Regions from separate parts of the Achromobacter pestifer genome, predicted to be linked through region 1. Evidence: riboswitches for the same ligand, from Rfam matches in the RefSeq annotation. Region 1 holds a riboswitch; the other holds the start of a gene.
What was found. Region 1 has a riboswitch for manganese ahead of FOC84_RS07390 (sodium:calcium antiporter). Riboswitches for the same ligand answer to the same signal wherever they lie in the genome.

Region 1 (14,266 bases):
GGCGCGGCCGGTGCCGACCACGGCCTTCTTGATCTGCAGCGCGGTGTACTCGTGCACCGCCAGCGAGCTGTCGGCCAGCGCGCATAGCGCGGCGCCGCGCGCCTGGCCCAGCAGCAGGGTAGACGCGGGGTTGGTGTTCAGGAAGATGATTTCCAGCGCGGCCACGTCGGGTTGCGTGTCGCGCGCCACCTGGCGCAGATTGTCCAGGATGACCTTGAGGCGTTCAGACAGCGCCAGCGCCGGCGGGACCACGATGGTCCCGCTGGCCACGTAGCGCAGCCGCGGGCCGTCGGCATCGATCACACCGAAGCCGGTGCGGCGCAAGCCGGGATCGATGCCGAGGACGCGCATCAGTGGCGGAAGTGGCGGGTGCCGGTCAGCACCATGGCGATGCCGTGCTCGTCGGCCGCGGCGATGACTTCGTCGTCGCGCATGCTGCCGCCCGGCTGGATCACGCAGGTCGCGCCAGCCGCCACCACCACGTCCAGGCCGTCGCGGAACGGGAAGAAGGCGTCCGACGCCACGGCCGAACCCTTCAGGGTCAGGCCGGCGTTTTCCGCCTTGATCGAGGCGATGCGGGCCGAGTCGATGCGGCTCATCTGGCCGGCGCCCACGCCCAGCGTCATGCCGCCGCCCACGAACACGATGGCGTTGGACTTGACGTACTTGGCGACCTTCCAGGCGAACGCCAGGTCGTTCATTTCCTGTTCGGTGGGCTGGCGCTTGCTGACCACCTTGAGCGCGTCGCGCGGCACGTTGTAGGCGTCCGGGGTCTGCACCAGCCAGCCGCCTCCCACGCGCTTGATGTCGAAGGCGTTCTGGCCCGTGCCCATCGGCACTTCCAGCACGCGCACGTTCTTCTTGGCGGCCAGGATGGCCAGCGCCGCGCCGTCATAGGCGGGGGCCAGCAGCACTTCCAGGAACTGCGCGCTCACGGCTTCGGCCGTGGCGGCGTCCACCGGACGGTTGAAGGCGATGATGCCGCCGAAGGCCGAGGTCGGGTCGGTCTTGAAGGCTTGCTGGTAGGCGCCCAGCGTGTCGGCCGCGACCGCAACGCCGCAGGGGTTGGCGTGTTTGACGATGACGCAGGCGGGCGCTTCGAAGCTGCGCGCGCATTCCCAGGCGGCGTCGGCGTCCGCGATGTTGTTGTAGGACAGTTCCTTGCCCTGCAGCTGGCGGTAGTTGCCCAGCAGGCCGGCCGGACGCTGCGCGTCGACGTAGAAGGCGGCGGTCTGGTGCGGGTTCTCGCCGTAGCGCAGGGCCTGGTCCTGCTTGACCTGCAGGGTCAGCGTGCCGGGCCATTCGTTGCGGGCCGGCACGGCTTCCTGCTGGGGCTCGGCGTCGGCCAGGCTGGTCAGGTAGGCGGCGATGGCGCCGTCGTAGGCGGCGGTGTGGGCGTAGACCTTGGAGGCCAGCGCCAGGCGCAGGCCATAGGAGGTGTTGCCGCCCTTGTCCATTTCGGCCAGCACGCGCGAGTAGTCGACCGGGTCGATCACCACCGTCACGCCGCCGGCTTCGGTGCCGTGGTTCTTGGCCGCCGCGCGCAGCATGGCCGGGCCGCCGATGTCGATGTTCTCGACGGCGTCGGCGAAGGTGCAGTCCGGCTTGGCCACGGTTTCGCGGAAGGGGTACAGGTTGACCACCAGCATGTCGATGCGGTCGATGCCCGCCGCCTTGATGGTGTCCATGTGCTCCGCGCTGTCGCGGCGCGCCAGCAGGCCGCCGTGGATCTTCGGGTGCAGCGTCTTGACGCGGCCATCGAGAATTTCGGGCGAACCCGTGTGGGCCGCCACTTCGGTGACGGTCAGGCCGGAGTCGGCCAGCAGCTTGGCGGTGCCGCCGGTGGACAGCAGGCGCACGCCACGCGTGGCCAGGGCGCGGGCAAATTCAACGATGCCGGTCTTGTCGGACACCGAAAGCAGGGCGGTTTCGATTTTCATGGTGAGGGACGGGAGTGGGGCGGGAGCGCCTTTCTCGTTCAGGTCGGATGGGAAATCTGGGGGGAGCGGGCGGCGCGATGTGCCTGCCGCCCGCGCACGAAAGCTATATCTGAATATTGTGCGCCAGCAACTTCTTGCGCAGGGTGTTGCGGGTGATGCCCAGCATTTCGGATGCCCGCGACTGATTGCCGCCCGACCGTTCCAACGCCACTTCAAGCACCGGGCGCTCCACGCAGCGCATCACCATGTCCCACATGTCGTGGGGCTCGGATTCACCCAAGTCTTCGAAATAGCGCTCCAGGCTGGCGCGCACGCATTCTTCCAGGACATCTTTCTTGCTCATTTGAGTACAGATATTTTTATGTTGGTGTTGAGGCGGTTATGCCGCCAGCAGGGCTTCTGCGACCGGCGCCGGATGGGATCCGCCGTCGCGCGAGATGAGGTCGAACCAGTCCGACACGGCCCGCCACTGGTCGCGGGTGTTGTCGATCAGATTCATGCGGGCGCAGAACGAGTCCGCCCCCGGCAGGCCGTCCAGATACCAGCCTATGTGCTTGCGCGCCGTGCGTACGCCGGTGTGCTCGCCATAGAACCGGTAGTGGTCGTCGAGATGTTCGAGCAGCAGCTCGCGCATTTCCCCATAGGAGGGAGGGGCCAGTGTTTCGCCCGTGCGCAGGTAGTGGTCGATTTCGCGGAAAATCCAGGGACGGCCTTGGGCCGCCCGCCCGATCATGACCGCATCGGCGCCAGTGTAATCCAGGACGTGCCTGGCTTTTTCGGGCGTGGTGATATCTCCGTTGGCGACAACGGGGATTTTCAGTTCGGCCTTGACGGCGCGGATAGTGTCATATTCCGCCTCGCCCGTATAGAGGTCGGCGCGGGTGCGGCCGTGCAGGGTCAGGGCGGCGATGCCGGCGTTTTCCGCCATTTTCGCCACCCGCAGGGCATTGCGGCTTTCGCGGTCCCAGCCGGTGCGGGTCTTCAGGGTCACCGGCACGTCCAAGGGGGCGCAGGCGGATACCACCGCGTCCAGGATGCGGGCGATCTGGTCTTCATGGCGCAAGAGCGCCGACCCGGAGGCCACGTTGCAGACCTTCTTGACCGGGCAACCCATGTTGATGTCGATGATCCGGGCGCCCTTGCTGGCGTTGAACACCGCAGCTTCCGCCATCATGGCGGGGTCGGCGCCCGCGATCTGCACGGAAATGGGGGCGATCTCGCCGTCGTGGTTCAGGCGCCGGGAGGTTTTGACGCTATCCCACAGCTTGGGGTTGCTCGCGGCCATTTCCGACACGGCATAGCCCGCCCCCAACTTCTTGCAAAGTTGGCGGAAAGGACGGTCCGTCACGCCCGCCATGGGCGCGACCAGCACGTTGTTGGGAAGGGTCCATTGACCTATGCGCATGCTCACATTTTAACCGGCTCGATCGTGCCCCCTTTGTCACCGGGAGAACAATTCGTAACAAAGGAAGGCGAAAACAGACAATCCGCCCCGTTATCGGGGGCGGATCGGGAAGAATTCAGGCGCGGAAACCTTGCAGCAGATGCTGCGCCAGCGGCGCGCGCAGCGGGGCGGCCAGATCCATTCCCAATAAGGCCAGGCCGCAAGCGTGTTCCACCGGGGCCAGGCCGGTCGAGAAGATGCGGGGCATCAGGTCGGTCAGGCCGGCGGTGATGAAGCGGTCCACGTGGCGCGCCCCGGCGAATTCCGCCAGCGCGGGACCAGGATTGACGTTCGGGTGGGCCAGCCAGCCGCCCAGTGTCTGGGCCAGGCGAGCGGCGTCGCGTAGGCCCAGGTTCAGGCCCTGGCCAGCGACCGGATGCAGGGTCTGCGCGGCATTGCCGATGGCCGCCACGCGGCCGTGCACCTGGGCGCGGCGGGCGCTGAGCGCCAATGGGAAGACATGCCGCGGCGCCTGGCTGGACAGCCGCCCCAGGCGGTCGCCGAACGCTGCGGACAGCGCCCGCGAAAACGCGGCGTTGTCCAGCGCTGCCAGTTCGGCGGCGCGCTCGGGCGCGCTGCACCAGACGACGGAATAGGCGTCCGGGGTCTGCGGGTGCGGCAGCAGCGCCAGCGGGCCTTCGGCGGTGAAGCGTTCCCAGGCCCAGCCGCGGCGGGGCAGGGTGGCGTGCGCCGTGGTCAGCACCGCATGCTGGTCGTAATCGCGGCGCAGGTCGGTCGCACCCGCGCCGTCGGATTGCACCGCGACCTGGCACAGCAGCGTCGTGTCGCCTTGTTCGACGCGCACGCCGTCCGCGTCCTGCATGCCGATCCGGGCAGGCGGGCCTTGCAGCACGGTGACGCCGCAAGCGGCCACGCATTCGTCCAGCTTGGCGTGCAGGCCGGAATAGCCAACCACGCTGCCCAGCTGCGGCACGCCGAAATCGGTGTTCTGGATCAGGGTGCGGCCCAGCCGGCCGCGCTGCGACACATGGATGTTGCGGATATCGGCCGACCGTTCGGGCCAGGCATGCAGCGATTCCAGCAGCACGCGGCTGCCATGGTTCATGGCCAGCACGCGCGGATCCGAGGCGGGCGCCGCCGCCGATGGCGCGACCGGGGCGGGCGAGCTGCCCGCAAGCAGCGCGATGCGCGCAGGGTCGGGCGCCACGCGGGCCAACATCAGGGCCAGCACGCGGCCCACCGGGCCCGCGCCTAGAATCGCTATGTCGAAGGCGGATGAAGTCATGACCGGATTTTACCCGTCCACTACAATCCGCAGCAGCCGGCGCGTCTTGGCGCCGTGGTCCTCTTTCCGGTCGATCGACATGACGCAGCTCCAGGCCTCATCCCCCTTGTCCGCCGTTTCCGCCCGCCGTCCACGCGGCAAGGTCGCGGTCGGACTGCTGGCCTGCCTGTTCGGCGCGGTGGGAGCGCATTGGTGGTATCTGGGCCGCCGCCACGCCTGGCTGGTGACCGCGTACACGTTGGTCAGCCTGTTCTGCGCTGTCAGCTTCTACCCCGTCTGGTACGACAACCCAGCCTTCTTCCTGGTGTTCATTCCCATGGTCGACGGGTTCATCGAGAGCGCGGTGTTCTCGCTGATGCAGGACGAGAAATTCGACCGTCTCTACAACGACGGCCTGGGCCGGCCGACCCGGACCGGCTGGGGGCCGGTGCTGGTCGCGATCCTGGCCTGCCTGGTCGGCGCCATCGTGTCCATGTTCGCCATCGCCATGGTGGTGGTCTACACCTGGATCGCCATGGGCTGGCTGGACGGCTACGTCTTTTAGCGTCGCCCCGGCGCGCCGCCAGCCTATTCGCGCATCAGCGCTTCGATCTCGCCGGCTTGCACCGGCACGCCGCGGGTGATGAGCTCGCAGCCTTCGTCCGTGACCAGCGCGTCGTCTTCGGTGCGGATGCCGATGTTCCAGTAGGCCTCGGGCACGTCGTCGGCGGGCCGCACATAGATGCCGGGCTCGATCGTCAGCATCATGCCCGGTTCCAGCTTGCGCCAGGGCCGTTCGGCGCCGTGGGCCGGGCCGGGCTGGCGGTAGTCGCCCACGTCGTGCACGTCCAGGCCCAGCCAGTGGCCGGTGCGGTGCATGTAGAAACGGCTGTAGTCGCCGGATTCCAGCACGCCGTCCAGCGAACCCTTCAAGAGCTTCAGGTCCAGCATGCCCTGCGCCAGCACGCGCAGGGCGGCCTGGTGCCCGTCGTTGAAGCCGCGGCCGGGCGCCGTCGCCTGGGCGGCGGCATCCTGGGCTGCCACCGTCAGGTCGTACAGCGCGCGCTGCGGGCCGCTGTAGCGGCCGTTCACGGGAAAGGTGCGGGTGATGTCGCTGGCGTAGCTGTCGACCTCGCAGCCCGCGTCGATCAGCACCAGGTCGCCGTCGCGCAGCACTGCCTCGCCAGCCGGATAGTGCAGCACGCAGGCGTTCGCGCCCGCTGCCACGATGCTGTTGTAGGCCACCGATTGCGCGCCGTGGCGGCGGAACTCGTACAGCAGTTCGGCCTCGATCTCGTACTCGTGCATGCCGGGGCGGGCGACGCGCATGGCGCGCACATGGGCGCCGGCCGAGATCTTGGCCGCGCGCCGCATCGCCGCGATTTCCGTGGCGTCCTTGATCAGCCGCATCTCGGCCAGCAGCGGCCGGATGTCCTGTTGGCGCGCGGGCGGCGCATGGCCGCCGCGGCTGGCCTCGCGGGCCGCCGCCAGCCAGCGGTGCAGGCGGCCGTCGTGGCGCTTGTCGCCGGCCAGGGGGGCATACAAGGTGGCGTGGTCCTGTAGCAGCGCGGGCATCAGTTCGTCCAGCGCATCGAGCGGATGGGCGTCGTCGAAACCGAAATGCGCCGCGGCCGCCTCGGGACCGAAACGCTTGCCCTCCCAGATTTCATGTTCGATGTGGCGCGGACGGCAGAAGAGCAGGGTGCGGTCGGTCGCGCCCGCGATCAGCACCAGCCAGGCGCCGGGTTCGGTGAATCCGGTCAGGTAGAAGAAGTCGCTGTCGTGCCGGTAGGGATATTCCGCGTCGCGGTTGCGCGTGGCCTCCGGGGCGGTGGCCAGGATGGCGATGCCGCCGCCTTCGGCGCGCATCTGCGCCATCAGGCGTTGGCGCCGCGCGGCGTAAGGGGCGATGTCGTCGGGAGGCAGGCTCATGGCGGACTGGGGCGCGAACCCCGGCAAGGTGATGATGCCGTTTACTTTACCCGCCATCCCCGGGATACGACACCCCACGCCAGGCCTCGCGGAATTCGCTGGACCGCGCGGGGCAAGCTGCTACAATCGCCGCTCTGTCATTGGGGAGTAGCCATCCTTTGTCCCCGCAAAGGAGCTAGCGTCAACAGACTTGGTGGTTCAGCGCTGCGCAGCAGCCGCTAGAACTCCATGGCGCTAGTAGCGGTATCCATGCACGGCGGCACCCGCCGCATGGACCAGCCAGGCGAGACCTTTGGCCGCGTTGCGTTCACCCCAGCCGGGCGAGCCGCGACGTCGCGCCAATTGGTTTCTGCTCGTCCGGCTCGTCCCTATGTTTCTCACCCTGTTCCTGTTTTTCCTGTCAGCGGCAGTGATCTACTTCGCCTGCGAGTTCTTCGTGAACGGCGTCGAGTGGGTCGGCCATCGCTTCCAGCTGGGCGCCACCGCCACCGGCACCGTGCTCGCCGCGTTCGGCACCGCCCTGCCGGAAAGCGCCGTGACCTTCATGGCTGTTGTGTTCGGCGAAACCCCCGAGCAAAAAGACATAGGCGTAGGCGCCGCCATGGGCGGCCCGCTGGTGCTGGCCACGCTGGCCTATGCGGTGGTGGGCCTGGCCCTGTGGCGCTCGCGCCGCGGGCGGGCCACGCAGGCGGACTGTATCAACGCGGACCAGCGCCGGTTGGCCCGCGACCAGGCCTGGTTCATGGGCATCTTCCTCTTCAAGGTGGGCCTGGGCCTGCTGGCCTTTGCCTGGAAGCCCTGGCTGGGCATTCTGTTCCTCGCCACCTACGGCCTCTACGTCAAGCGCGAACTGAGCCGCGACGAGGCGAGCCTGGACAGCGAGGATTTGGAGCCGCTGAAGCTGCGCCCGCGCGACGAGGACCCGAGCATGTTCTGGGCGGTCACGCAGACGGTGATGGCCCTGGTCGTGATCGCCGGGGCATCGCATGTGTTCGTGAACCAGATCGAGCTGCTGGGCGTGGCCATGGGCGCATCGCCCCATGTGGCCGCGCTGTTGCTGGCGCCGGTGGCGACCGAGCTGCCGGAAATCATGAATGCGCTGATCTGGGTGCGCCAGGGCAAGGAACGGCTGGCGCTGGCCAACATCTCGGGCGCCATGATGATCCAGGCGACCATCCCCAGCGCGCTGGGCATCTTCATGACGCCCTGGCTGCTGGACGCGCCCTTGCTCGCGGCGGGCCTGTTCACGATGCTGTCGATCGGCCTGCTGTGGCTGCGCTTCCGCCGCTCGGCCATGAGCGTGCCGGCATTGTCGGCGGTGGGCGGCCTGTATGCCGTGTTCGCTGCCTATCTGGGCTGGCATTTCTACGCTTGACGGCGCTTGGCGCATGGGGGCTTCGGCCCCCGCGTTTTTTTCCGTGTTCAGACCCGATTCAGCGCCAAAAACCTTGTCCATAAGTGGAAACCCGCGTAAACTCTTGCCCGTTATCCATCCCAGGAGCAGTCTTCGTGAATACCGATTCCGGCGAAAGTTGTCGATCTTGCATCGACGTCGCTGTTTAACAGGTCCACGCAGAACTCCGTCTGCCGCAGCCTGTTGAACAGGTTGCGGTTGTATCCCAAGCTCCAGGCGCAAGCCCGGGCAATCGCGCAAGCCAGCGGCTTGCCGGGAACCTCCCCAACGTAAACCGCCAGAACCGCCGCTTCAGCCGCAGCGTCAGCGTTCGCGCACGTTTTTCTCGTGCCTGTCCGCCACACGCAGCGCGGGTGCGCGCGTATTCGCGATCACGCTCCCCATTCTTGCAATGGAGGTCGTTATGCGTTTCTTCGACTTGTTCCTACGCCGCGCCGGCGTGGACCGCGCCACCGCCCTGGGCCGCCGCCGCGGCACTTCGCGCCTGACGGTCATCTGTCCGCGCGACGAACTAGGCGCCTTGCGCAAGCAGATCTGCCTGGACTTCAGCGCCGCCGGCCTGGACGTCTCGCAGGTGCAGATCGACCAGGGCCAGGATCCCGGCATGGCGTCGGCCTGCATCACCGTCAATTGCCCCCCGGAACTGCGGGGCGAACTGATGTCGCAGGCGCGCCGCCTGAGCGCCAATCCCGCCGTGCGCCACGTGCATTTCGGCACCCAGACCACGCCGGCCACGCAGGCCGCGCTGGCCTGAAGCCGCCCTTTCTTCCACAGGAGAGATCATGCCCAGTGCCTTAGACCCCGAGCCTCGATTGCGCCCAGTGCGCGGCGCCGGCATGCCTGCCTGACCTGTCCACTCGCTGCGAGCCGACAGGCAGGATAGCCATCCTGGCCCGTACGGAGTCCGCAGCCAAGAATCACCGGCCTGGCCCACGTTGCGTGTGCTTCCGCCGCCGGTACCGATTCCCCCGCTAGCTCCCTTCCGTTTTCCGCACCCGGCGCATTCCATGCGATCCGGATACCGGCAACATTGCTCCGGTGCCTGCGCACGCCTGTATGCGGCGGGTTGACGGCTTTCTGTGCGAAAGCCGCGGACCGCTGCTGCCTGCGCGCGGGCAGCAGAGGGCAGGGTCGTCCGTGTCTCCGACAACTACACGTACAACCGGAGCACTCCAATGTTCAAGTTTCTCAAGTCCTTCTTTACGTCGGCGGCGGGCCTGCGCCATAGCGCAAGACACTTTCGCCGTTCGCCCATGCCCGAGCGCGGCGCCACGGCCGCCGCCGCGTCCTCCGATACCGCCCGCCATGCCAATCGCCAGACGCTGGACCTGTCGCGCATGGGTTTCGGCGCCTTGTTCGCCCTGTTCGGCAGCAGCCGCGGCGGACTGTCGGAGGCCCAGGCCCAGAGCGCGCGCGAACGCTACGGCGCCAACGAGGTCGACCACGAAAAGCCGCTGCCCTGGTACTCCCACCTCTGGCTGTCCTACCGCAATCCGTTCAATCTGCTCCTGACCGCGCTGGCGGCGCTGTCCTGGCTCACCGACGTGCGCATGGCCGTGCCTGACGACCAGTCCTGGACGGCGGTCTTCATCATCGGCGCCATGGTGCTCATTTCCACCGTGCTGCGCTTTGCGCAGGAACAGCGCTCCAGCCGCGCCGCCGAGGCGCTCAAGGCCATGGTGCAGAACACCGCCACCGTGCTGCGCAGCGACCCCGCAACCGAGGCCGAAGGCGACGCCCGGCGCTACTTCGGCGTGGCGCTGCATGCCAGCGGCTCGCGGCAGATCGAGGTGCCGCTGGCGGAGCTGGTGCCGGGCGACGTGGTGCTGCTGTCCGCGGGCGACATGATCCCCGCCGACTGCCGCATCCTGAATGCCAAGGATCTGTTCATCGCGCAGGCCGCGCTGACGGGCGAATCCCTGCCCGTCGAAAAATACGCCACGCAGCGCGGCGAGACCGCCAACGCGCTGGAACTGGAGAACATGGCGTTCATGGGCACCAACGTGGTCAGCGGTTCGGGCAGCGCCCTGGTGGTGGCCACGGGTTCGCGCAGCTATTTCGGCCAGTTGGCCGGGCGCGTCACGCAGACCAATCGCGCGCCGACCCAGTTCCAGCAGGGCATCAACCGCGTGAGCTGGGTGCTGATCCGTTTCATGCTGGTCATGGCGCCCATCGTCATGCTGATCAACGGCTTTACCAAGGGCGACTGGATGGAGGCGCTGCTGTTTGCGCTGGCCATCGCCGTGGGCCTGACGCCCGAAATGCTGCCCATGATCGTCACGGCCACGCTGGCCAAGGGCGCCGTGCGCATGTCGCGCCGCAAGGTGGTGGTCAAGCGGCTGGACGCCATCCAGAACCTGGGCGCGATGAACGTGCTGTGCACCGACAAGACCGGCACCCTGACCCAGGACCGCATTGTGCTGGAGCGCCACACCGACGTCTACGGCGCCAGCAGCGACGACGTGCTGGCCTACGCCTATCTCAACAGCTACTACCAGACCGGTTTGAAGAATCTGCTGGACGTGGCGGTGCTGCAGCACGCCGAGGTCGAGCGCAAGCTGGATCTGGCGGCCAAGTACCGCAAGGTCGACGAGATCCCCTTCGACTTCTCCCGGCGCCGCATGTCGGTGGTGGTCAACGAAACCGAGAACGGCCGCGAACACCACGAATTGATCTGCAAGGGCGCGCTGGAAGAGATGCTGGCGGTCTGCACCCGCCTGCGCGTGGGCCATGAAGAACATCTGCTGACCGATGCCCGCCGGGCCGACATCCGCCGGGTGACGGCGGACCTGAACCGCGACGGCCTGCGCGTGATCGCGGTCGGCGTCAAGGAACTGCCGCCCACCCAGCAAACCTATGGCGTTGCCGACGAATCCGACCTGGTGCTGGTCGGGTACATGGCTTTCCTGGATCCTCCGAAGGAATCCACCGCCCCGGCGCTGAAGGCGCTCAAGGACTCCGGCATCGAAGTGAAGGTGCTGACCGGCGACGTCGAGCTAGTGACGCAGAAGGTCTGCCGCGAGGTGGATTTCGAGGTGCGCAAGGTCTACCTGGGCGCCGAGATCGAGGCGATGGACGAGGCGCAACTGGCCGCGGCCGTGCGCGAGGCCAACGTCTTCGCCCGCCTGACGCCGGCCCACAAGGAACGCATCGTGCGCAGCCTGCGGGCGCAGGGCAATACGGTGGGCTTCATGGGCGACGGCATCAACGATGCGCCGGCCCTGCGGGCGGCGGACGTGGGCATTTCCGTGGATTCGGCGGTCGATATCTCGAAAGAGGCCGCGGACATCATCCTGCTGGAAAAGAGCCTGATGGTGCTGGAGGACGGCGTCATCGAAGGCCGCAAGACCTTCTGCAACATGCTCAAGTACCTGAAGATGACGGCCAGCTCGAATTTCGGCAACGTCTTCTCGGTCCTGGTGGCCAGCGCCTTCCTGCCGTTCCTGCCCATGCTGCCCATCCATCTGCTGGTGCAGAACTTGATGTACGACATTTCCCAGACGGCGATTCCGTTCGACAATGTCGACGAAGAGCTGTTGAAGAAGCCCCAGCAATGGGACCCGGACGGACTGGGCCGCTTCATGGTGTTCTTTGGCCCGATAAGCTCCTTGTTCGACATCGCTACCTATGCGCTCATGTGGTACGTTTTCCAGGCCAACTCGACCGAACATCAGACGCTGTTCCAGTCGGGCTGGTTCGTCGAAGGCCTGTTGTCGCAGACGCTCATCGTCCATATGATCCGCACGCGCAAGATCCCGTTCCTGCAAAGCCGCGCCGCCTGGCCGCTGATGGGCATGACCTTGATGGTGGTGGTGATGGGGCTGCTGCTGCCGTTCTCGCCCTTGGCCGAGTATCTCCAGCTGCAGGCGCTGCCGTGGAGCTACTTCCCCTGGCTGGTCGGCATCCTGTTGGCCTACTGCACGCTGACGCAGTTGCTGAAGGGAATCTGGGTCCGCCGCTACGGCTGGCAATAAGTAGATGAGGCCCGCGGCGGGCGCAAGCCCGCCGGGCAATCAGGAGAAACACATGAGAATCGCTACTTTTGCCGCGCTGATGGCGGCGGGCCTGGCCCTTCCCCTGGCGGCGCGTGGCGCCGATACCGCACAGGGGCTGAGACTGTATGGCGTGGTGGACGCGGGCGTGGCCATTACCACGGTCTCGGGGCAGGGCAGCCATAGCGGGCTGCTCAACGGCGGGTTGACCGACTCGCTGTGGGGCATGACGGGGGCGGAAGACATGGGCGGGGGCTGGAGCGCCCGGTTTCAGCTGGAAAGCGGCTTCGATCCCTCATCGGGCAAGCGGGCTGACGACGACCGCCTCTTCAACTACGCCGCCTGGGTCGGCCTGGGCCATGACAGCTATGGAGAATTGCGGCTGGGGCGCCAGCACACGATAGGCCAGGTCTACGGCAATTCCCTGGAAATCGCGTCCTGGAAGGAAATGGGCATGGGCGCTACCTTCAAGGCGTCCGACAACTACCAGTTCAGCAACCTGGTCAATTACTACACCCCGGTCTGGCAGGGGTTTCAGGCCGGCATCGGCTATTCCTTCGACGCCGACGACGGCAACCGCTTCCGTACCGCCAACAACAATCGCGCGCTCAGCCTGGGTGTGAAGTACGAGGACGGGCCGTTGCTGGCGGTCGCCACCTGGGACCAACTGCGCCTGGCCGATGCGCCGCCGGGCAGCAACGGCCGGCCGCAGGCGGTGCAGTTGGGCGTCTCCTACGATTTCGAGGTGCTGAAACTGTCCCTGGCCTGGTCGCGCCAGCGCAACGGCGACGTCGGCCTGGACGGCGGCGATCCGGACGGGCTGGGTCTGGGCCTGGGGCCGGCGGCCTTCGTGCGCGGCGGCACGGTCAATGCCTGGCTGGTCGGCGCCAGCGTGCCGGTCGGGCCTGGCGCCGTGCTGCTGCAATGGTCGCTGGCGCACCCGGACTGGCATTGGGACAACGGCATGACGGCGCGCAATGCGCAGGTGATGACGCTGGGCTATACCTACGGCCTGTCCCCGCGCACGACGCTCTATGCCTTTGCCGGCTATGCGTCGAACTACACGCTGGACGACCAGTTCGATCCTGCCCATTCGCACACCACGCGCGTGGGCACGGGCATTTCGCACCGTTTCTGAGCGCCGGGGCAGGGCGGGGCAGGGTCAACTACAATCGGCGGGTGCGGCGCAGTGCGCCCGTCCCCGTACAGCCCCGACGTTTTCCGGATGGTTTGCATGGATAGTCTCGAATGGCTCATACCCTGGGAGTTTTCTCCCACGCTGGTGGCCTCCTTCCTGGTGGCCATCGTGCTGTTCGTGCGCGGCCAAAAGGTCCATCACGTGACCGCCGCCCGCAGCATCCTCTTCTGGACGGGCATGGCGCTGCTGTATCTGTCCATGCACACCCGGCTGGACTACTACGCCGAGCGCATGTTCTTCATCCACCGCATCCAGCATCTGGTGCTGCACCATCTGGGGCCGCTGCTGGTCATGGCGGCGTTCCCGGGGCAGGTGATGCGGGCGGGTCTGCCCATGCGCTGGCGCATCCGGCTGCGTGACTTCCTGCGCACCGGCGCCGGCCGCGCCACGGTGACGCTGCTGACGCACAAGATCTTCGTGCCGACGCTGTTCGTCTTCCTGGTGCTGGTCTGGCTGATCCCGTCGGTGCAGTTCTATTCCATGCTGGACTGGCGTCTCTACCGCCTGATGAACTGGTCCGTGGTGATCAGCGGTTTCATGTACTGGAACCTGATCCTGGACCGCAGGCCCGCGCCGCCCGCGGCCATGACGCCGGGCGGCCGGGTCATTTCGCCCGTGCTGACGATGTTGCCGCAAATGGTGGCGGGGGCGGTCATCGCCTTCACCGAAAGCGATATCTATCCGCTGTTCGAGCTATGCGGCCGGGCCATCGCCATGTCGGCCCAGACCGACCAGACCATAGGCGGCCTGACCATGTGGATTCCGGCGGCGCTGGTCGAGGTTATCGGACTGATGGTGGCCCTGGGAACCTTGATGCGCCTGTCGGCGAAGGGACGTTTGCGCAAGGCGGATCGCGATGCGCAGGCGCGGGCCAGGGCCAAGGCCCGCGCGGCGTCCGCCTAGGGGCGGACCGCTGGCTTGCCGCTACTCCGGCAGCAGGCCGTGATACTTCTTGCCCAGGGCCACGGTGGCCTGGAACATGCCGGCCTTGCTGCCGCAGTCGTAGCGCACGCCTTCATAGCGGTGCGCATACACGGCGCGCTCGCGCATCAGCGAGGCGATGCCGTCGGTCAGCTGGATCTCGTTGCCGGCGCCCATCTTGGTCGAGCGCAGGTGGTCGA
Region 2 (14,266 bases), 270 kb from region 1:
CTTGCAGTATCTCGTCCTTGCCGTATTGCTCAAATGCGCGCAACGGCGTCTGGCCGGCGACCTCGGCGGCATAGGTATTGGTTTCATGGATCAGGCCGGCGACGGCGAGTCGCGGCGCAGTGGCTTTGATGTTTGCCATGGCGTGTCCCTTGCCTTCAGCGATTGACTTTCTTGGGGTCGAAGCTCAGCGCAATCATGGCGCTGACCAGGAGCGAAGCCGCGATGATGTAGATGGCAGGCGCGGTGCTGTGATAGATGTCGCGGATCCAGCCGATCAGGTAGGGGCTGACGAAGCCGCCCAGATTGGCCAGGCTGTTGATGATGCCGATCGACGCAGCTGCGGTGGCCCCGCCCAGGAAGGCGGTGGGCAGCGTCCACATGATGGGAGAGAAGCTGATGATGCCGGCGGCGGCCACCGACAATGAGATGACGGCCAGCGTCAGGTTGGTGCCCGCGGACACGCTTGCGACCAGTCCCGCCGCGCCCAGCACCAGGATGAAGACCAGATGCCAGCGGCGTTCCCGACGCAGGTCCGAGCTGCGCCCGACCAGAATCATGGCCACCATCGCGACCAGATAGGGAATGGCGCTCAACAGACCGATGCGCAAGCCGCCCTCGGCGCCCGCGTCCTTGATCAGCGTGGGCAGATAGAAGCCCAGCGTGTACAGCGCCATCATCGCCGGAAAGGTCATGGCGACGATCTTCCAGATGCGCGCGTCGCGCAGCGCCTGCAGCAGAGGCATGTGCTCGCGGCCCGCGTTGTCCGCGGCGATGTCGCGCTCGATCAGCTTGCGCTGTTCCTGCGTGAGCCAGGCGGCATCCTGGACGCGGTTGGTCAGGATCAGCAGCACCCCGACGGCCAACGGAATGGTGGGCAGCGCTTCCAGCACGAACAGCCATTGCCAGCCGGGGTGTCCGCCGACCAGATGGAATCGCTCCATGATCCAACCCGACAGCGGGTTGCCGATCAGGCCCGCCACCGGGATGCCGGCCTGGAAGATGGCCGTCATTTTGGCGCGGCGGCGGTTGGGAAACCAGTAGGTCAGATAGAGGATCACGCCCGGGTAGAACCCGGCCTCGGCCACGCCCAGCAGAAAGCGCACCGTGTAGAACTGCCAGGGCGCGGTGACGAAGGCCATGATGCCCGACAGGATGCCCCAGGAAATCATGATCCGCGCGATCCACAGGCGCGCGCCGACGCGGTGCATGATCAGGTTGCTGGGCACCTCGAACAACATGTAGCCGATGAAGAACAATCCCGCGCCCAGGCCATAGGCGGCCTCGCTGAACTGCAGGTCGGTCAGCATGTTCAGCTTGGCGATGCCGATGTTGATGCGGTCCAGGTACGCGACCACATAGCAGAGCATCAGAAAGGGAATGAACCGCAGCGCGACCTTTCTGTAGGTCGCGTCTTCAAAGACTTGCTGGTCCGGGCGCGCTGCGCGCCCGGCGGGGATGGTTGCACTTCCGCTCACGGGTTTTCTCCTTGGTATTTAGTTTTTAGTGGCGCGGCTTATGCCGCGCGACGCTGGCTGAGTTGCCTGGCGTGGTCCTGGAAGCCGCGCAGCGCTTCGGGGGGCACCAGCGATCCGCCGGTGGCCCAGATGACGTGCGTCGCCGCGGTCATGTCGATGCCCTGCGCATACGCGCGTCCCGCGGCTGAACCGTCCAGCCAGCCCGGCCCCGAGACAGCGGCGGCGGCCGACGGTTCGACCTCGACACCCAAGGTCTCTTTCAGCGCGAGCAGGTTCAGGTAGAGCTCGTCATCCGACACGGTGAAGATGCCCCCAAGCTGCGGCCTCATCAGCGATGCCACCAGTTCGGATGCCTGCCCGACGGCCAGGCCGTCGGCTTCGGTGCGGTTGTCCAGGCCCACGTCGTACACCGACACGGGCGTGTCCGCTCCCGATGCCAGCTGCACCAGAAAGCACGGCGACGCGACGGGCTCGGCGAAGAAGCAATGCACATGGGGGCCGAACAGGGCCTTCAAGCCATGGCTGATGCCGCCGGGCGCGCCGCCGACGCCGCAGGGGATGTACACGAACAGAGGGTGTGCCGCGTCGACCACGCGCCCCGCCTCGGCCAATTGCCGTGCCAGTCCGCGGGCCGCGGCGGCATAGCCGAAGAACAGCAGCTCGGACTGCTCGTCGTCGACGAAGTGGCTGCGGGGCGCGGCCAGCGCCTGCGCCCGCCCGGCCGCGACGGCCTCGGCGTAGTCGCCGGCATGTTCCACCACGCGCACGCCGCGCTTGCGCAGCCGGTCCTTCTTCCATTCCTTCGCATCGGCGGACATGTGGACGACGGCATCGAATCCCAGCGCGGCCGCCATGACGCCGATGCTCATGCCCAGGTTGCCGGTGCTACCCACGGTCACGGCATACTGGCTGAATAGCGCGCGGGCCTGCGGCGTCGCCAGGATGCGCCTGTCTGTCGCCGCGTCCGTCAGCAGGCCGTGCTCAAGCGCGATCGATTCCGCAATGGCCAGCACCTCATGAAAGCCGCCACGCGCCTTGATGGACCCGGCCACGGGCAGTTCGTCATCACGCTTGAGATACCAGTTGCCGGACGCGGCACCAGCTCCCAGCGCCTGCTGCAGCGGCCTGGCGGGCATCAGCCGGGACTCGATATGTCCGCCCGACGTGGCAAGCTCGGGAAACAGCGCGGCCAACAGCGGCGCACAACGCACCAGGCGGTTTTGCGCTTCGTCGATCAGGGTCAGGGACGGCGCGGATCCGGGCAACGGCCCGCCCCTAGCGGGGTTGAGCCATAGCAAAGGCTTTCTTGATTGAAGATTTTCTAATAGCTGGGGATCGAAATTTTCGGTCATCATGGACTTGCGGGTTGATGGTTCGGCGCAAATCGTAGATTCCGTGGGCATGCAAGAATAGCGATCATTTCTAACTCAGCCATTAGCTAGACTTATGCCAGCCCATTTCGACTCGACGCTCCTGGGCGCCCTGCGCTGTTTTGACATGGCCGGCCGCCATCTCAGCTTCACCCGGGCGGCGGCGGCCATGAACCTCACGCAAAGCGCGGTGAGCCAGCAGATCCGCCAGCTGGAAGACCGCCTGGGCTATCTGCTGTTTGTGCGCCAGCAACGCGGGCTGAAGTTCACGCCCAAGGGCGAGTCGCTGTACACGACGGTCAGCCGCGCGCTGGGCGACATCCAGCAGGAAATCGAGCGGCTGGGCTTGCCGGCGTCAGCGCTGCAGGTCAATTGCCTGCCCTCGTTCGCGCTGCAGTGGCTGATGCCGCGCCTGACGGAATTCCATCGTTTGCAGCCGGACGTGTCGGTGCGGCTGAAGGCGGAGTTCCAGCTGCTGGACCGCAAGCTGATGGAGGAAGAAGACATAGACATCGCCATCCGTTACGACCCGGCTCACTACAGCCATTTGCAGGCGGACGCCTTGCTGGACGAGTATCTGCTGGTGGTCGCGACGCCCGAATACCTGGCCGCGCACCCGGCGTTTCGCGCGGGCAAGTCGCTCGATGGCGTCGAGTTCCTGCACGATGCATCGCCCTGGGTCGGGGCCGCGGAGTTCATCGAATGGCGCACCTGGATGCAAGCGCACCGGCCGGGCTGGATCCGTCATCTGGAGGGGCCGCAGTTCAATCTGGCCAGCCTGGCCATCGGCGCCGCGCTGAATCACCAAGGCGTGGCGATCGGGCGCAGCGCCATGGTCCACGACGAGATCCGCAGCGGGCGGCTGGTCGACGTGTTCGGCAAGCACGCGCCCGCGCCGGCGCGCTATGTGCTGCTGTCGCGCCGGCCTGAAGAGCGCCGCACCCGGATCTTTTCCGAATGGCTGAAGTCCGAGTGCCGCAACTTCGACAGCGCGCGTTCCGCGTTGATCGGATGCGCGGGCGGGTAGCGTTGCGCTCAGAACCTATACGCTACGCCTGCGCTGAATGACCTGCCGTTGCCAGGCAGGAAGATCGGCATGGCGGGCGTGGCCGTATTGCGGATGGCATAGCTGCTGGCATAGGTCTTGTCCGTCAGGTTGTCGGCCTGCACGTATCCGCTCCAATGCGCGTCGTGCTCGTATGCGACCTTGAAACCCAGCAAGGCATAGGCGTTCTGTTGCGTGCCCGGCGCATTGGCGTGGTTGGTCTCGGTGTCGCTCATCAGCCAGCGCAGATTGGGGCCGAAACGCCAGCCGCCCAGGCGGTACATCACCTCCGCGCTGAGCAAGTGGCGCGGCACGCCGGCGATACGGTTGCCCTGGTATTCGCCGCTGCGGAAGCGGAAATCACTGAGGGTATAGGCGATGCGGTAATCGAACACCCCCTCGCCGGGCGAGGGCAGACTGCCGTTGATGCCGGCTTCGATACCCTGGTGGCGGGTGCGTCCGGCGTAGTTGTAGGTGCCTGCCGGCGTACCGTTGGCGTTGGTGACGGACATCAGTTCGTCTTCGACGTTGCTGCGGTACAGGGACACGGTCCAGTTCAGATCCCGGCCGGCGACATTGAACGTGCCGTCTCCGCCGACTTCATAGGTCAGCGCGCGCTGCAGGTCGAGCTTGCTCATGGAGGTAACCGCGGTGGCGGGGTTCATGGGCGCGGGCACTTCGCCATTGACGATTTCCCAAAACGTGGGGGCTTCGTTGCTGCGGCTGACGTTGGCGTACCAACGCTGGGTGGCGGCAGGCTGCCAGATAATGCCCAGGCGCGGCGTGGCGTAGTTCCAGTCCTGGTCCAGGGTCTTGCCGCTATTGCGTTCGCGGGCGTCGCGCACGGCCTGGGTGTACTTCAGGTCGCCGACCAGGCTCAGTTGCTCGGTCACATGCCAATCCAGGCCGACCAGCGCGCTGCGGTTCTCGGCCTTGAGGTCATAGGCGCCGAACCGTTGCAGGCGGCGGCCATCGGCGGGGCGTATGGCGTAGAGATCGCGGTCCATGTCGCTGCGCTGCCAGTCGAGCGCGACGCGATAGTCCACGCTGCCAGCCTTGCCAGCCAATTGCCAAACCAGGCCGTAGGTATCGCCATCCGTCACGTTGGCGACCTGCGGATTGGTAAAGTCATCGTTGGTGCGCTGCCAATAGATGCCTGCGGTCTGGTTGAGCGCGTCCGTGCCCCAGTAGCTCCGGTTGGCGATGCGGAACTGGCTGGTGTCGCGATGCGGATCGCGCTTGTAGACGTTGTTGGCCAGGTCTTGCGGCGTATTGCCATCGCCCAGCACGCTGCGCGGGTCCTGGTACATGCGGGCCTTGGGCACGGGTTGGGGGATGTCGAACTTGAGGTCCGTGTAGGACAAGTAAGTACGGTTCTCGAAGGTGCCGCGGCGAAAGCCCAGGTTGCCCTGGAAGCTCGAGCGTTCGGACGAGGAATGGTGGCGGTAGCCGTCGGACTTGTCATAGCCGAAGCTGAAGCGGCCGTCCAGGCGCTCGTCCTCGAAGCCCTTGGATAGCGTGAGATTGCGGGTGCCGAAGCTGCCGCTGCCCAGGCGGATGACATCGCTCTGGGTTCCGGTCAGGGACTGGAAGTCGACCTCCCCGCCCAGCGTGGTCGCGCCGGGCGACAGCGCGTTGGCGCCGCGCCGCACGGTGACCAGGCCGGCGTTGCGCGGTTCCAGCAGGCTGATGATGAAGGAGCCGTCGGCGTCATTGAGCGGCAGACTGTCCTGCATCAGCAGGATGCCGCGGCTCAAGGGGTTGCTCTGGATGCCCGAACCGCGGATGTTCAGACGCGGCTGATCCAGTCCGCCGAAGAATTCCTGCACGATGACGCCGGGCTGGTAGTCCAGCGCGTCGCGCAGCGTGATCAGGCGCACTTCCTGCTGCGGCTGGGCCAGATTGGTACCGCCGGGCACGGTCTGCAATTCGGTCTGGGCCTGCTGCGGGCCGGGATCGAGGGCGCGGGTCAGGGATTGGCCGGACACGACCACGGGCGCCAGCGAGGGCACGGCCTGGCTGGCCGGGGCCACGCGCAGCTGGCCGGCTTCCTGGGCTAGGGCCGTGGACAGGCCGAGGGCGCTGAGAGTGAGGCTGGACGCCAGTTGGCGCAGGACGGGGGACGTCATGGGGATGCTTCCGCGTAGAGCTGAATGGGCTGGGTTACCAGGACAGATGGAACATGGCTTTGGCCAGCAAGACGATGCCGACCATGTGACAGAAGACGCTGATGTGCACGCGCCTGCGCAGCGCGCTGTGCAAACGCTGGCGCCGCGCCAGCGTCATGGCCGTGATCACGTGGACCAGCACGCTGGCGGCGAGCGCGATCTTGATCGACAGCAGCAGGCCGAAGGACGAACTGCCGGGGCTGGCAAGCGCGCCGCGGTACTGCCAGGCCATGCTCAGGCCAGCCAGGTACAACACCGCCACCGCCCAAGGCACCACGGCGCGCACGCGCGGGCCGAGCTGGCCGCCCAGTGCGCGGCGCACGTCCGCGGGCAGGCGCTTTTGCACGGGCTCCAGGAACAGCACCTCGAAGGTCACGGTGCCGACGAAGACGAAGGCAGCGAACAGGTGCAGAACGAGCAGAAAGGGATAGGTATTCATGGAAAGTCCGCTATCGGAAAACAGGAAATCGAGTGGCTCGCATGTACGAGTGGCTCGCATGTTCGAGTGGCTCGCATGTTCGAGTGGCTCGCATGCATCAGGGCTGCCCGCCGGCGGCCAGCAGTAGTTCGCGCAGGCGTTCCGCATCGGTTTTGGGCGTGCCGCCCGGCGGGCCGTTGCCGGAACACTCCGCCGGCCCCTCCAATGCGATGGGCGTGACGCGCCCCCGATGCACCATGACGCAACGGTCGACCAGCCCCAGCAGTTCCGCGGGGTCGTGGCTGATGCACAGCAAGGCCGCGCCGCTGCGGGCCAGTTCCTCGCCGCAGCAGGCAGCGAGCTGGCCGCGCAAGGCCGGGTCCAGCGCGCTGAAGGGCTCGTCCAGCATCAACAGGTCAGGCGCCAGCGCCAGGGCGCGGGCCAACGCGACGCGCTGTGCCATGCCGCCGGACAGCTCGCCGGGCCAGGACTGCATGGCGGCGTCCAGCCCCACGCGGCCCAGCCATTGCGCGGCCAGGGCGCGAGCCTGGGCAGGCGTATTTCCGGCCGCGCGCAGCGGCAAGGCGACGTTGTCCAGCGCGTGGCGCCATGGCAGCAGCCGAGGCTCTTGGAACATCAGCACGGGATGCCGGAAGCCGTTGCGCAGCGCGCCGCCGCTGGGGCGGGCCAAGCCGGCGGCCAGGCGCAACAGACTGCTCTTGCCCGCGCCGCTGGGGCCGATCAGCCCCAGCCGTTCGCCCGGGCGCAGCCGCAGGTTCACGTCCTGCAACACGGTCTGCGCGCCGTAGCGCAGCGACAGGGATTGCATCTCAAGCATGGCTGGGCTCCATCCAGCGGCCCAGCCGGCGCTGCAAGGGTTGCAGGAAGGCGAACTCCAGCAAGGCCACCAGGCCCAGGATCAGCAGGACCCAGGCGAACAGTTCGGCGGTGTCGAACGTGCTGCGGGCGTTGGCCAGCGCGTAGCCCACGCCATTCTCCGCGCCCAGCACTTCAGCCATCACCACCAGCCGCACGCCACCGCAGGCGGCGATCAGCAGCGCCGCCAGCAGCGGCGCGCTGAGCGCCGGCAGATACAGATGGCGCAGGCGCAGCCAGGGGCCGTAGCGGTAGACGTGGGTCATCTCGATCAGTTTGCGGTCCACGTGCAGCATGCCCTTGACCGTGTTGACGTACATGCCGGGCGCCATCATCAGCGTCGTAATGAAGATCACCATGGGTGAGCCCAAGCCGAACCACAGCATGGCCAGCACCACGACGACCACCGGCGGCATGGCCATCAGCAGCCAGCGCAGCGGTTCGATCAAGCCGCGCAGGCGCGCGCTATGTCCGGCCAGCACGCCCAGCGCGAAGCCGATGGAAGCGCCTGCCAGCACCCCTGCGCCAATACGCATCAGACTGACGCCCGCGTTGGCGAAGAATTGCGGGCTGCGCACCAGCGGACCGATCGCGCGCAGCGCTTCCCAAGGCGTGGCCATGAGCAGCGGACCGAGCTGGCGCGCAGCCACATGCCAGGCCAGCAAAAGCAGCAGCACGCCGGCTGCGCTCCAGGCGCGCGAGGTCCTCGCCGAGGCTCCCACGAAAGGACCTTTGGAGTGCTTGCTCATCAGGCCGGCCCTCATGGTCCGTAGAAGCCGGCGGGCGGCAAGGCGCCCCCGATGGCTTGCGGGAAACGGCCAGCCAGCAAGCGATACAGCGCCTCGATCTCGGGACGCGCGTCGCGGGCGCTGCGGCTTTGCAGGCGCGTGCCGCGAATGGCGGTCTCGATGGCCGCCAGGGGCAGATGCGGCAGGTGCTCGCGCACCAGCGCGGCGCAGTCGGCAGGATGCTCGGCACACCAGCGCGCGGAGGCGGCGTAGGCCTGGTCCACCGCGCGGCACAGTGCCGCGTCGCCCGCCACGCCCGCCGCGGCCATAACGCCGGCCTGCGGCAGCGTGGGTTGCGCGGGAAAGGCGGCGCTCCAGGCCTGTTCCAGGCTTTGGCCGCGATGCAGCGCCGGCGCCCCGGCGGTCTGTTCAGCTCGCCACAACAGCAGCGAAGCCATGGGCTCGACCAGCAGCGCCTGCCCTGCCTGGCCATTGAGCATCAGCGCGATGGCATCCTGTCCGTCGCGGGTACGGCGCAAGGCAACAGGAGCCAGGCCCCGCGCGGCATGCGCCTCCAGCAAGGTATCCAGCAGCACGGCGGGCAGATCGCGCTGAAATGGCACCACCAGTTCGCGGCCAGCCAGATCGTCGAAGGTCCGAACCGCCGGATCGCGGCTGACCAGCCACAGGATGCCCCATACGGAGATGTTCAACAGGCGCACAGGCATGCCGCGGTTGTGCAGCAAGGCCGGCAGCGTGCAGGGAGCGGCGCTGAAATCCAGATCCCCGCTCACCAGCAGCGTGCGCAACTGGTCCGGCGTCTGCCACAGGCGGAAGCGCAACTGCCCGGCGTGTTCCGCCAGCGCGCCGGTGGCCGCCATGTGCATCAGGGGATAGCTGACCACGGCGCCGGGGCCTGCCAGTGTCAAGACGGCGCGGCGCTCCGGCGGCGCCGCGCGCAGGGCCCCCGCCGCGGGCAGCAGGGCCGCTCCCAGGGCCGCCGCGCAGAAGCGGCGGCGCATGTGCAAGTCGTTCATTGAGTTTCAAATAAGAATTGTTATCGTTTAAGATTCTCCCATTCACACTGAAAGACCCAGAATGACAAATATCAATCTGGCCGGCGCGGCGGTGGCCGCCCTGCTGGCAAGGCATCCGCTGCTGCAAGGCTTGCCGCCGGGCGTGGCCCAGGAAGTCGCGGTCGACCTGCTGCGCGGCGCCAGCCCGCTACGGGCCGAGGCGGGGCAGATCCTGTTCAGCGAAGGCGACGAGGCCTCCAGCTACGTGCTGATAGAAAGCGGCCAGGCCGAGGTCATGCGCTACAGCTACAACGGCGATGAACGCGTGTTCCGTGTGTTCGAGCCGGGCCAGTTGATGGCGGAGGCGGCCATGTTCATGCCTCACGGCCGCTACCCCATGCAGGCTCGCGCCCGCAGCGCGCTGCAGGGCTGGCGCCTGTGCCGCCGCCAGTTGCACGATGCTTGCCGCCGCTGCCCGGAGCTGGCGCTCAAGCTGCTGGCCGCGCTCAGCAAGAGCCTGTACGACCAGGTCAACAAAGTGGACTGGATGACTTCCAGTTCAGCGCCCGAGCGGCTGGCGAATTACCTCATGGGCCTGCACGAACGCCAGGGCGCGGCGCTGACGCTGCCGCTGAACCAGCGCCAGCTTGCCGCTCACCTGGGCATCCGCGCCGAAACCTTGAGCCGCCTGCTCAACGACTGGCAGACGCAGGGCTACATCAGCGGCAAGCGTTGCCAATGGGCGGTGCACGATCCAGCGCATCTGGCCAGGCTCGCGACGATGGCGAAGCGGCCGTTCTGACAGCGAGGCCGTGCCCACGCCACACGCTGGCCAGGAATGATCCCACTCTGGGCGCCAATGACTTTTGTCATCGGAGCAACGCCGGTGAGCGTCGGACAATGCAGGCAGATCCTCTCCCCCGCTCCCATGTCCGAATCCGCCTCTCCCCTTGCGCCTGTCCCGGCGGCTCCCCCGATCACGGAAGCAGACATCCGGCAACTGGTGCACCGCTTCTATGCGCAAGTGCGCCAGGATGAAACCCTCGGTCCGATATTCGATTCCCGCGTGTCGGACTGGGACCACCACCTGGACCTGCTGTGCGATTTCTGGTCGGCGCTGCTGTTGGGCACGCGCCGCTTCAAGGGCGCACCGATTCCCGCCCATGCGCGCATCCCGGATCTTTCCTGGCCGCTGTTCCAGCGCTGGCTGGCCCTGTTCCATGGCGTCACCGCCGGGCTCGGCCAGCCGGCCTTGCAGGCCCAGGCCGACGCCATGGCCGAACGCATCGCGGCCAAGCTGTGGAGCGTGTGGCAGCAGCGCCAAAGTCTGCCGCGCCTGCCCGACTCGCTGCCTGAAGGCGTGCGGCCCTACCGCGACAGCCCCGTGTTCACGCCCGACAACCTGCCGGCCGGTTTGCTTGCGGCGCATACGACCAAGGCAGGCACCTGGGGCTTGTTGAAGGTGCACGCCGGCGTGCTGCGCTACACGCTGGATGATCCGCCGCACGCCGAAGTGGTGCTGACGGCCGGACAGCAAGTGCTGATAGAACCGCAGGTGCGGCACCATGTGGCGTTCGAACTCCCGGGCAGCTTTCAGATTACGTTCTGCCGCGCCGACGGTCCGCAAGACGGAACCTGACCGACTTCGCCTGGACTGCGCCGCAATCGTCGCCCGCTAGCGGCGAGCCGCCTTTGCTTCAGCCGGCCGCGGCGCTGAGATGCTCATAAAGAATCGCCGCGCCTATCCCCATCAGCGCGATCCCGCCCAGGATCTCGGCCCGCTTGCCGGCAACGCTGCCCAGCACCCGCCCGAGCATCACGCCCAGAGTCACCATCAAGGTGGTCGCCAGGCCGATGGCGATGGCCGCCACCACGATGTTCACGTCCACGAATGCCAGACCCACGCCGACCGCCATGGCATCGATGCTGGTGGCCAAGCCCGTTGCGGCCAGAAGCCAGAAGGAATGGCGGGTGACGGGCGCGGTATCTTCGTCTTCCTCCTTGAGGCCGTTGCGTACCATGAGCAAGCCCAGGGTACAGAGCATTGCGAAGGCGATCCAATGGTCCCAGGCGACCACGTACCGGGCGGCGACGGAACCCAGTCCCCAGCCTATCACTGGGGTGATGGCTTCGATCACGCCGAAGATCAGCCCTGTGCGCAGGGCTTCCGGGAATCGGGGCTTGTAGAGCGCGGCGCCTTTGCTGATGGCGGCGGCGAAGGCGTCCGTGGACATGGCGAACGCGAGAACGATGATGGCGACGGCATTCATATGAGGAAGGATCCTGCTGGGCGGAAACGGCACGGATCTTCCGCGCCGCCCGGCGTCGCGCGAAAAATCCGTGGTCTCGCCAAGCATGGATGCCGCCTGCGCCATGGCTGAGCCAGCCAAGAATGTTGACGCAAGCCCCTGCGGAACTGGCCGCAGGGAGGCTACTCCCCAAAGAGTGAAACCAGTCTAGCAGAGCCTGCTGACCAGTGTGTTACAGCGCTACTCCCCGCGTATTCCCGCCTTCTCGATCACCTCCTTCCAGCCCTTGGCCTCCCTGTCCACCCATTCCTGTGCCTGCGCCTTGCCCGCGAACGGCCCGCGCATGCCCAGCACGGCCATGCTTTGCTGGAACTCCGGCATGGCGTAGACCTTGGCCAGCGTGTCTTCCCATACCTGCGCGATTTCTTTAGGCGTGCCCTTGGGCGCCATCACCAGGAATGCGAACGACACGTCGTAGTTTTTCAAGCCAGCCACGCCCGATTGCGCCGCGGTGGGGACTTCAGGCAGGTCGGCGTCGCGTTCCTTGCCCGACACCGCCAAGGCCTTCAGCTTGCCCGCCCGTACATGCGGCAGGACGCCGGGCGTGGCAAGAAAGGCAGCCTGTATCTGATCGCCCAACAGCGCGTTGACGGCGGGCGCGTTGCCGCGGTACGGCACATGCGCGACTTCCAAGCCGGCCGCGAGACGGAGCTTCTCGAAGGCCAGGTTGCCGGGGCTGCCGTAGCCGGCGGAGGCATAAGTGATGCGGTTGGCCTTGGCGTAGCGCAGGAATTCGTTCAGCGTGTTGATGCCAAGCTCCGGACGCACCGCTAGCGCCAACCCGAAGGATCCGGCCAAGCTCAGCGGTTCCAGTCGCTGGGTGACGTCCTTGTCCAGCCCCCTGAAGATGTATGGATTGACGGTCATGAGCGTGTCTAGCGTCATCAGCAGCGTATAGCCATCCGGCGCCGCCTGCGCCACGGACTGGGCGCCGATGTTGCCGGACGCGCCGGAGCGGTTCTCGACGACGATGGTCTGGCCCAGGATCTTGCCGGCATGCTGCGCGATGGCGCGGGCTTCGAGGTCCAGGGGACCCGCCGGCGGAAAGTTGACGATGAGGCGGACGGGACGCGAGGGGTAGTCGGACGCCATGGCAACCGAGGTTCCGGCCGCGAGCAGCGCCGTACAGAACAGCAAGGACTTGATCATGCTTGGCTCCTGGATGGGCCGGCCTGCTGGCCGGCGCCTCTGCGGGTTGTCAGGCGATGGCGGAAGGATGCGGACTGGTTTCGGCGTGGCGGATCATGTTGCGCGACAACTCCAGCAGCAAGTCGGCGCGCAGCGCGCTAGCGGCGGGGTCGTCCCACAGGTTGCGCAGCTCGTGGGGATCTTCATGCAGATCGTAGAGTTCGCCCCAAGCGGCATCGGCATAGACACTGAGCCGGTGGCGCGGCGTCTGCAAGGTGCGCATGCGGGTGCGGCCGGGAAAACCGAACATGGTGCGCTGGCCCTCTTCCTCGATCAGCACCGCGTCGCGCACGCGCTCGGCCCCGCCCGACATGAGGGGCAGCAGCGAGGCGCCCTGCATGCCGTTGTAGGCCGGCAGGCCGGCGCGCGCCAGCACGGTGGCGGCGATGTCGGCGGTGGAACACAGCGCCTGGCTGCGCGCAGCGGCGGGCGCTGCCTGCGGATCGCGCCAGATGAAGGGCGTGCGGATCAGGCTCTGGTAATGGATCGGCCCCTTGAGCAGCAGTTGGTGATCGCCGAAGTAGTCGCCGTGGTCGCTGGTGAAGATGACGACGGTGTTGTCGTCCAGCCCCATCTCGCGCAGCGCCTGCATCACGCGCCCGATGGTGGCGTCGATGTGGCTGATGGAGCCGTAGTTCAGCGCGATGGCCTCGCGCGCCTCGCGCTCGGTGCAGGCAAAGATGGCGGGCGTGTGCTTGACGGCCTTGCCCTGGTCGCGCTGCTGGTGCATCCAGGCTACATGGGGCGGCGGCTGATGGCCCGGCTCGGCGCTGGCGTGGAACGACTCCGGCAGGGCCACGTCTTCGGGGCGGTACATGTCCCAGTACTTGCCGTGGGGCGTGAAAGGATGGTGCGGATCGGGGAACGAGCACTGGATGAAGAACGGCTTGCCGCTGGCCGCGTTGTCGCGCAACTGCGCGATGGTCTGGTCGCCAATGTAGGCGGTGGTGGAGCATTCTTCCGGCACGCGGGTGCGCCAGGCTTGATGGTGCTCTGTCAGTACATAGCCCGGCGCCGGCAAGGCATGCTCGGGCCCCCACAGGTGTCGCGCCTCTGGATGTTCGCGGGCCAGCCAGCGCTCGTAATGGCCCCAGACCTGGTCGCCGTGATCCACCGCCAGCGCCACGCGCTCGAAGCCGTAGAACGGCGTATCCAGATCATGTCCAGGATCCGTGCGCCACAGCGGGCCCCATTCCTGGTCGTAGTTGCCGGGCTCGGCGGTCCAGGCCTCGCCCTGCGCGCCGTCGCCAGCCGGCGGCCAGACGGCTGGCTTGCCGGTCATGTTCTGCAAGTGCGATTTGCCGATCAATGCGGTGGCGTAGCCCGCGCCGCGCAAGCGGTCGACGAAGGTGGTGGCGCGCTGCGACAGCGGAATCCCGTTGTGGCGCACGCCGTGCACCGAGGGCATGCGGCCGGTCATCAAAGTGGCGCGGTTGGGCATGCAGATGGGCGACGCCACATAAAAGCGGTCCGCCGACCACCCCTGCCGCGCCAGCGCGTCCAGCTCCGGCGTGCGCAGCATGGCGTTGCCGTAGCTGCCTAGATGATCCGCGCGCTGCTGATCCGTGATGAATAGCAGGAAATTCGGCTGCATCGTGTCTCCTCGCCGCCGGCTTTGCGCCGGCCTGGCTCTGTTGTCAGGCCATTATGTGTAGAGGAGGCATAAATTGATA

Region 2: another riboswitch for manganese. It lies ahead of mntP (manganese efflux pump MntP); the one in region 1 lies ahead of FOC84_RS07390 (sodium:calcium antiporter).

The regions. Positions count from the first base shown of each region.
Region 1 is NZ_CP053985.1:1,490,869-1,505,134, reverse strand. Features, by position in the region: gene ruvC (crossover junction endodeoxyribonuclease RuvC) at 1-351, opposite strand, end outside; gene purH (bifunctional phosphoribosylaminoimidazolecarboxamide formyltransferase/IMP cyclohydrolase) at 351-1,940, opposite strand; gene FOC84_RS07415 (helix-turn-helix domain-containing protein) at 2,044-2,283, opposite strand; gene dusB (tRNA dihydrouridine synthase DusB) at 2,320-3,345, opposite strand; gene FOC84_RS07405 (UbiH/UbiF/VisC/COQ6 family ubiquinone biosynthesis hydroxylase) at 3,461-4,630, opposite strand; gene FOC84_RS07400 (hypothetical protein) at 4,710-5,174, shown strand; gene FOC84_RS07395 (aminopeptidase P N-terminal domain-containing protein) at 5,198-6,541, opposite strand; yybP-ykoY riboswitch at 6,671-6,859, shown strand; gene FOC84_RS07390 (sodium:calcium antiporter) at 6,912-7,916, shown strand; gene FOC84_RS07385 (hypothetical protein) at 8,359-8,709, shown strand; gene mgtA (magnesium-translocating P-type ATPase) at 9,131-11,929, shown strand; gene FOC84_RS07375 (porin) at 11,982-13,085, shown strand; gene FOC84_RS07370 (cytochrome c oxidase assembly protein) at 13,173-14,048, shown strand; gene galU (UTP--glucose-1-phosphate uridylyltransferase GalU) at 14,070-14,266, opposite strand, start outside.
Region 2 is NZ_CP053985.1:1,218,906-1,233,171, forward strand. Features, by position in the region: gene FOC84_RS06000 (M81 family metallopeptidase) at 1-139, opposite strand, end outside; gene FOC84_RS06005 (MFS transporter) at 156-1,475, opposite strand; gene FOC84_RS06010 (D-serine ammonia-lyase) at 1,514-2,830, opposite strand; gene FOC84_RS06015 (LysR substrate-binding domain-containing protein) at 2,922-3,872, shown strand; gene FOC84_RS06020 (TonB-dependent receptor family protein) at 3,881-6,019, opposite strand; gene FOC84_RS06025 (CopD family copper resistance protein) at 6,054-6,497, opposite strand; gene FOC84_RS06030 (ATP-binding cassette domain-containing protein) at 6,595-7,314, opposite strand; gene FOC84_RS06035 (ABC transporter permease) at 7,307-8,101, opposite strand; gene FOC84_RS06040 (ABC transporter substrate-binding protein) at 8,113-9,117, opposite strand; gene FOC84_RS06045 (Crp/Fnr family transcriptional regulator) at 9,179-9,898, shown strand; gene FOC84_RS06050 (DUF1971 domain-containing protein) at 10,025-10,735, shown strand; gene mntP (manganese efflux pump MntP) at 10,794-11,366, opposite strand; yybP-ykoY riboswitch at 11,373-11,552, opposite strand; gene FOC84_RS06060 (Bug family tripartite tricarboxylate transporter substrate binding protein) at 11,586-12,554, opposite strand; gene FOC84_RS06065 (sulfatase family protein) at 12,604-14,187, opposite strand.